2 regions of the Clostridium sp. MB05 genome follow, and region 2 is predicted to be linked to the other one. Evidence: a T-box and tRNA genes for the amino acid it is inferred to sense, from the RefSeq annotation. Region 2 holds a T-box; the other holds one or more tRNA genes.

Region 1 (4,211 bases), 1.4 Mb from region 2:
GGCTCGTCCGCCCAGGGTTAGTCGGGACCTAAGCCGAGGCCGAAAGGCGTAGGTGATGGACAATTGGTTGATATTCCAATACCACTATTATCGTTATTATCGATGGTGTGACGGAGAAGGATAGGATGTGCTAGCGATTGGAAATGCTAGTCTAAGCATTTAGGGAGTTAAGACAGGAAAATCCGTCTTAGCAATTCTGAGGTGTGATGGGGAAGGCCAATTTGGCCGAAGTATCTGATTCCATGCTTCCAAGAAAAGCATCTAGAGAGAGAAGTAGTGCCCGTACCGCAAACCGACACAGGTAGATGAGGAGAGAATCCTAAGGCCATCGGAAGAATTGCAGTTAAGGAACTAGGCAAATTGACCCCGTAAGTTCGCGAGAAGGGGTGCCTGCGAGAGCAGGCCGCAGAGAATAGGCCCAAGCAACTGTTTAGCAAAAACACAGGTCTCTGCTAAAGCGTAAGCTGATGTATAGGGGCTGACGCCTGCCCGGTGCTGGAAGGTTAAGGGGAACACTTAGCGCAAGCGAAGGTGTGAACTTAAGCCCCAGTAAACGGCGGCCGTAACTATAACGGTCCTAAGGTAGCGAAATTCCTTGTCAGGTAAGTTCTGACCCGCACGAATGGCGTAATGACTTGGGCACTGTCTCAACTGCAAATCCGGCGAAGTTGTAGTGCGAGTGAAGATGCTCGCTACCCGCGATTGGACGGAAAGACCCCGTAGAGCTTTACTGTAGCTTAGCATTGAGTTTCGATATTGTCTGTACAGGATAGGTGGGAGACTGAGAAGCTAGGGCGTCAGCCTTAGTGGAGTCACCCTTGGGATACCACCCTGACAGTATTGGGATTCTAACCGGACGCCATGAATCTGGTGACGGGACATTGTTAGGTGGGCAGTTTGACTGGGGCGGTCGCCTCCAAAAAAGTAACGGAGGCGCCCAAAGGTTCCCTCAGAACGGTCGGAAATCGTTCGAAGAGTGCAAAGGCAGAAGGGAGCCTGACTGCGACACCCACAAGTGGAGCAGGGACGAAAGTCGGGCTTAGTGATCCGGTGGTACCTCGTGGGAGGGCCATCGCTCAACGGATAAAAGCTACCTCGGGGATAACAGGCTGATCTCCCCCAAGAGTCCACATCGACGGGGAGGTTTGGCACCTCGATGTCGGCTCGTCGCATCCTGGGGCTGTAGTAGGTCCCAAGGGTTGGGCTGTTCGCCCATTAAAGCGGCACGCGAGCTGGGTTCAGAACGTCGTGAGACAGTTCGGTCCCTATCCGTCGCGGGCGTAGGAAATTTGAGAGGAGCTGTCCTTAGTACGAGAGGACCGGGATGGACTGACCTATGGTGCACCAGTTGTTCTGCCAAGAGCATGGCTGGGTAGCTAAGTCGGGAAGGGATAAACGCTGAAAGCATCTAAGCGTGAAGCCCCCCTCAAGATGAGATTTCCCATAGCATAAGCTAGTAAGACCCCTTGAAGAACACAAGGTTGATAGGTCAGAGGTGTAAGTGTGGTAACATATTTAGCTGACTGATACTAATAGGTCGAGGGCTTGACCAATAATTAAAAGATTTTGGCAATAATTCATGTGCAATTTTCAGAGAACACTCTGATATCTGGTGATGATGGCGTAGAGGAAACACTCCTTTCCATTCCGAACAGGAAAGTTAAGCTCTACAGCGTCGATGGTACTGCATGGGAAACTGTGTGGGAGAGTAGAACGTCGCCAGGTTATTTTTTTATGGGGGTATAGCTCAGTTGGGAGAGCACTTGCCTTGCACGCAAGGGGTCAAGGGTTCGAATCCCTTTACCTCCACCAAAGCTACGATTGGTTTCGTAGCTTTTTTTGTTTATAAAAATATATATAATTGATAATGAAAATATATAGTGTTATTATCTATATATATATAGATATAATAAATATAGGTGATTAGAATGGCTTTATATAGAATAAAACAATTTATATGGGGATTTACTTCATTATTTAAGGATATAGATCATGATTATATAAATAAGTTTTTAAGTGAAGATGAAATTAAAATATTTAATAAGTTAAAACATAATGATAAGCATCACTGTATAAGAGTATGTAAAGATTCAATAAAAATGAAAGAAGATTTTAATATAGATGTTGATATAAATAAACTAGCTAAGGCAGCGTTATTGCATGATGTAGGAAAGAGTAAAAAACATTTAAGTTTAATAGAAAAATCTGTAATTGTGTTATTAGATAAGACAACTAAAGGTAAAATTAAAAAGTACAATAAAGTAAAACAAATAGATATATATTATAATCATCCTAAAATAGGATTAGATATGCTTAAAGATTTTAATTATGATAAAGAATTTTTACAAGTGGTAAGATATCATCATAATAAAAATAAAGTAAATAATAATAGAATACTTAATATAATAAGTACTTGTGATGATAAAAATTAGTACAGAGGTGTATTTATGAGAGCTATTGAAAGAAGAGAAAAAATTATAAAGTTGATAATTGAAAAGAATAGAGCAATTAAAGGAACAGAATTAGCTGATTTATTTGGAGTTACAAGGCAAATAATAGTAAAAGATATAGCTATATTAAGAGCTGCTGGTAAAAATATAATAGCCACTCCAGATGGATATATTTATAATAAAGATATTAATAAAGTAAAAGCTATTATTGCAGTTAATCATGGAAGTAGCGAAACTATAGAAGAATTAAAAATCGTAGTTAAATATGGTGGTATAATAGAAGATGTTATAATAGATCATCCTATCTATGGTGAAATAAAAGGAAATTTAATGATAAAAAACTTAAATGATTTAAATAAATTTGAAAGTGAATTTAAAAGAAAAAATATTAAACCTCTTTCAAATTTGACTAATGGGGTTCATCTTCATACTATAGCTGCAGATAATGAAGAGAACATTGAAGCAATAAAGATGGAATTATCGAAAAAAGGATTTTTATTATAGAGTTTAGGAGGATTTAATATTTATGGACTATGATATTCTTATATTAGGTGGAGGAATAATAGGGTGTTCAGTTGCATATGAGTTATCAAAATATAATTTTAATATAGCATTAATAGAAAGAGATTATGATATAGCAGATGATATTTCATTTGTAAATACATCTATAGTATATGACGGATCAGAGACATCTGATGATGTAATGGCTGGACTTGAATATATAGGAAATTCAATAATGATGGATACTTGTAAAAAGTTTAAAGTTCCTTTTAGGAAAATTGGAGCCTTAAGAGTTGTAAATGATGAAAATGGTGTTAAGAAATTACAAGAGATGTATGATAGAGCAAAAAAAAGAGGGATAGACGGCGTTTATTTAATAGATGATAAAGATGTATATGATATAGAACCCAATATAAATCCTAATATAAAAAAAGGATTATATTCTGAAAATATAGGAATAGTAGCACCTTATGATCTAGCTATTGCATATGCTGAAGTGGCTTCAGATAATGGAGTTAATTTTAGGCTAGAAGAAGAAGTTTTAAATATACAAAGTTTAGCTAGAGGATTTAAAGTAACTACCAATAAAAATAAATTTACATGCAAGGTTGTTATAAATACAATTCCTCATGAAATCTATATAAGAGAAAATGGAAAAGTTGAAGATAAAGAAATAGATAATAATGAATCTTGCTTTAAAAATATGAGTTATTTATTAGTCGATGATAATTATAAAAATAAATTAAATAAAATAGTAATAGAAACTTTTGATAAAAATACTTTTGTACTAAGTACTCCAACAACAACTACAGGATCGTTAATAGGAATAAAAAGTACAGAAAAAACTAGCTTAGAAGATAATTTAATGTATGCAAATAGCTTATTAATAGACTTAGATAAAAATAATATAAATAATTTATTTAGAGAAAGTTACAATAAAGATTCTATGGTAATAGATGATAGTGAGATAGATAAAGGATATATAAGAGTAACAGGCACTCATTATGGGAAAATTACTATAGCACCAGCAATAGCAAAAATGCTTTGTGATACTATAGCTAATAATTTAAATTGTACATTAAAGAAAAACTTTATTGATAAAAGAAGAGAAATTTATAAATTTAGAGAACTTGGAAAAAAAGAAGCTAATGAAATAATAGCTGTAGATAAAAGATATGGGAAGATTATATGTGTATGTAACAATATATCTGAAGGTGAAATAGTAGATTGTATAAGAAGACCTTTGGGAGCTAGAACTGT
Region 2 (4,211 bases):
GGTATGGTTCTTTGCTATATTATTTCTTCTTAAGATATCTATTTTAAGATTTGCTTCTTCATTAATTTTTATTGTACCATCTACAACCTTAACGTAATGAATAGTTTTTCCACCAACATTTTTCTTTGTATCATAAACATATGCTTCTCCAGAAGCTGTCTTTATAGTTCCTTTGTCTCCTACTTGACCACCCATTTCAGCATAGAAAGGAGTTTTTTCAGTAACTATATACCCTTTTTCTCCATTAGATAATTCTTCTACAAAATTATTATCATCAGCTAAAACTAATATGCTTGATTTTTCATCAATATTACTATAGCCTATAAACTCTGTATTTATAGAAGCATCAATTTTATTTATTGGATTCTCATCACTTCCCATATATGATGACTCTCCCCTTGCACTTCTAGCCCTTTGTCTTTGCTCATCCATCTCTTTTCTAAATGCTTCGTGGTCAACATTCATTCCCTTTTCTTCTAATATTTCTTCTGTTAATTCTATAGGGAATCCATAAGTATCATATAACTTAAATGCCTTTTCGCCTTTTAATATTTTTTCGTTAGAAGACTCCATTTCTTCTATATAATTATTTAAAATATTCATTCCAGAATCTATAGTTTCATTAAATCTTTCCTCTTCTAAAGAAACTATTCTCTCTATATATTCTTTGTTTTCTAAAAGAATTGGATAAGCACGGCTATAATTTTCAACTACTGATTCAACTATTTCAGTTAAGAATAAATCCTTTATTCCAAGCAGTCTTCCATGTCTTGCAGCTCTTCTTAAAAGTCTTCTTAATACATATCCTCTACCTTCATTACTTGGTTGAACCCCATCAGAAATAAGCATAGTTACTGATTTAACATGGTCTGTAATTATTCTTAAAGAAATATTCTTAAGCTTATCTTCTCCATATTTCACACCTGAAAGTTCTGATACTTTTTGTAGTATATTTTTAACTGTATCTATTTCAAATATATTATCTACACCTTGCATTATTGTTGCTATTCTTTCAAGTCCCATTCCTGTATCTATATTAGGATTTGCTAATCTATTATAACTTCCTTCTTCATCCCTATCGAATTGAGTAAATACAAGATTCCAAAACTCAACTACTCTATCTTCGTCACTAGCCATTACAAATTCATCTACATTTGTAATTACTCCTTCACCTCTATCATAGTGAATTTCTGTACAAGGTCCACATGGTCCTACTCCTATTTCCCAGAAGTTATCATCTTTTCCAAGTCTAAATATTCTCTTTGGATCTACATCTGTTTTCTTGCACCATATATCAAAAGCTTCATCATCTTCTAAATATATAGTTACATATAATTTATCTTTTGGAATTTGAAGAGTTTCAGTTATAAACTCCCAAGCCCAAGGAATAATTTCTTCTTTAAAATAATCTCCAAAAGAAAAATTCCCAAGCATTTCGAAAAATGTTCCATGTCTTGATGTTTTACCTACGTTTTCTATATCACCTGTTCTTATACACTTTTGACAAGTTGTTATTCTTTTCCTTGGTGGTTCTTGTAATCCAGTAAAATATGGCTTAAGCGGTGCCATACCTGCATTTATCAATAATAATGATTTATCATTTTTAGGGACTAGAGGGAAACTCTCTAATCTTAAGTGATCCTTTGATTCAAAAAAGCTTAAATAAGCTTCTCTTAATTCATTCGCTCCCATGAATTTCATAACTATTACCTCCAATTTCGCTTTATCTTTATAAAATAAAAAAAGTTTCCATCCCTATAAAAAAGGGACGAAAACATAAATTCCGCGGTACCACCCTAATTATGTATTAAAAATACATCACTTAGATAATATAGCTCCAAGATAGCTTCAATATATAATGTAAGAAGTTTTCAGCATCCACTTCCTCTCTGCATACATAAACTATATTTACTCATTCTTTTCAACGCTAAATATTAAATTTTCTTATATTTCAATGAAATTATAGTTTATTTATTAAAATATGTCAATTATTTTATTTAAAACAAATAATTATTAATATCATCATATATAACCTTTATTATAACTCCTATTGGAACTGCAACTATCATACCTACAAAACCACCTAACTTCTCCCCTACTAAAAGAAGTATTATTATAATTATAGGATGCATATTAGTACTATCTCCAGTTATTTTAGGAGACAATATATTTCCTTCTATTTGTTGAATTATAAACACAGCAATAAGTGTCCACAGAGCCTTATTAGGTGATTCCATTAAAGCTACAAATATAGCTGGAACTCCACCAATTATTGGGCCAAAATAAGGTATTATATTTAGTACACCATTAAAGATTCCAAGTATTAAGGCAAATTTCACTCCTATAATCATGAGAACTGCAAATGTTAAAACTCCAATTATTCCCGATAACAACAACTGACTTATTATGTATCTCGCTAGAACTTTATCTATATGACTAATAAGCTTTTTAGTTATTATTCTTTTTTCTGTAGGTAATATTAATAAAAGTTTATTATAAATTAAATCTCCATCTACTAAAAAATAATATGTAACTATAGGTATAATGGCGAGAGAAATTAAACTTTCAAAACACATAAATAACTTCTCAAGGAAATTGCCAGCGAGATTGCTAAAAAATATATTTACTTCCTCACTTATTTTAAAATATAGTGTTTGAAAAAATGATATATCATTTAAATGCATCTTATAAGCTAAATTTTCAATATATTCATCAATATTATCTAATATGTATCCAATATTATAACTTTCTCTTATTAATGAAGGTATTACTATATATGAAATTAAACATAAGCTTAATAATATTATTAATATAATTGAAATTGATGATATTTTTTTGCTTATATTAAATTTCTCACTTATACTATCTCTCATAGGTTTTAGAGCATAAGCTAAAATAAAGCTAATAAAAACAATATTTACTATACTATTTATTGTATTTATTTTTATATATAAAATTAGGATTATTATAAAAGATAAGATTATTAAAATTGGATTTATCACTTTTTTATATTTTTTATAGCTCAGCATGTTTTTCTCTTACGAGGCAAGCTTTGAAGCCTAACCTCATCACTACCATAATATAAAATAAAATCTTCCCCTAATACACAATTTTTTAAAAGCAATATTTCCTTACCCTTTATTATCCTATCAAATATTCCAGAACTCATTATTAATCCTTTTATAGAAAAATCATTTTTTTCTATAATTAAATCCTCTAAAATCCCTCTCATAACATTATTTTTATCTTTTATATCAATATCTTTTATTGATTTAAATGATAATCCCTCTTTTTCACTTAACTCTTTTACAATCATAACTTCTTCTAAAGAAATTATATCATCAACCTTTACAAAATTCTTTTTGCTAAATAAAAAGTAGTTAGATATAAAAAAACCTTTTATTTCACCATTGTAAAAATCGATATAAATATCATCTACTATCCCTAAGTACTTCCCCCTTATATTATAAACCTTTAACAAATAGAAATCCTTGGTCTTTAACATAGTTAATCTCCTTTCTATAAAACAATAACTATATTATCCCCCAAAGAACAAAAAAAAATTCTCATTGATCATCTATGAGAATTTTTATTTTATTTATAGAATTTTTTCTATTATTCCACCACCAACAACTATATTTCCATCATAAAATACAACTGATTGACCTTTAGTAATTGCTCTTTGTTTATCTTTAAAAGAAACTTTAACTCTACCATTAGGAAGTGGTGAAATTGTAGCTTCTGCTGGTTTTGCTTGATATCTTACCTTAGAAGAAACCTTTATTTCTTCATTTAAAGTATCAAATGGAATAAAGTTAACATCCTTAGCAACTAAGTCTGTCTTAAACACATCTTCTTCTGGCCCTATAACAACTTCATTAGTTCTTGGATTTATATCTGTAACAAAAACAGGAGTACCTAAAGATAAACCTAACCCTTTCCTTTGGCCTATTGTATAATAAACTATCCCCTTATGCTTACCAAGTACATTACCATTTTTATCAACAAAATTTCCTTGTTGTATTTCATTAGGTCTAACTAGTGTAATATACTTACCATGATTATTATCAGGTATAAAACATATTTCTTCACTATCTTTTTTATTGTGAACAGCAAGACCAATTTCTTTAGCTATTTCCCTTATTTTATCTTTAGTATAATCTCCACAAGGCATTAATGTTTGACTTAATTGTTCTTGAGTAAAGTTATAT

What was found. The T-box of region 2 lies ahead of alaS (alanine--tRNA ligase). A T-box ahead of a tRNA ligase gene usually reads a tRNA of that ligase, here a tRNA-Ala.
Region 1: it encodes a tRNA-Ala, which carries the amino acid that the T-box ahead of alaS (alanine--tRNA ligase) is inferred to sense. The anticodon was not compared.

The regions. Positions count from the first base shown of each region.
Region 1 is NZ_CP174370.1:382,908-387,118, forward strand. It holds rRNA gene ACH36K_RS01905 (23S ribosomal RNA) at 1-1,553, shown strand, start outside; rRNA gene rrf (5S ribosomal RNA) at 1,609-1,725, shown strand; tRNA gene ACH36K_RS01915 (tRNA-Ala) at 1,737-1,812, shown strand; gene ACH36K_RS01920 (HDIG domain-containing metalloprotein) at 1,929-2,432, shown strand; gene ACH36K_RS01925 (transcription repressor NadR) at 2,448-2,954, shown strand; gene ACH36K_RS01930 (NAD(P)/FAD-dependent oxidoreductase) at 2,977-4,211, shown strand, end outside.
Region 2 is NZ_CP174370.1:1,765,428-1,769,638, reverse strand. It holds gene alaS (alanine--tRNA ligase) at 1-1,701, opposite strand, end outside; T-box leader at 1,762-1,934, opposite strand; gene ACH36K_RS08230 (AI-2E family transporter) at 1,998-3,029, opposite strand; gene ACH36K_RS08225 (PRC-barrel domain-containing protein) at 3,023-3,505, opposite strand; gene mnmA (tRNA 2-thiouridine(34) synthase MnmA) at 3,599-4,211, opposite strand, start outside.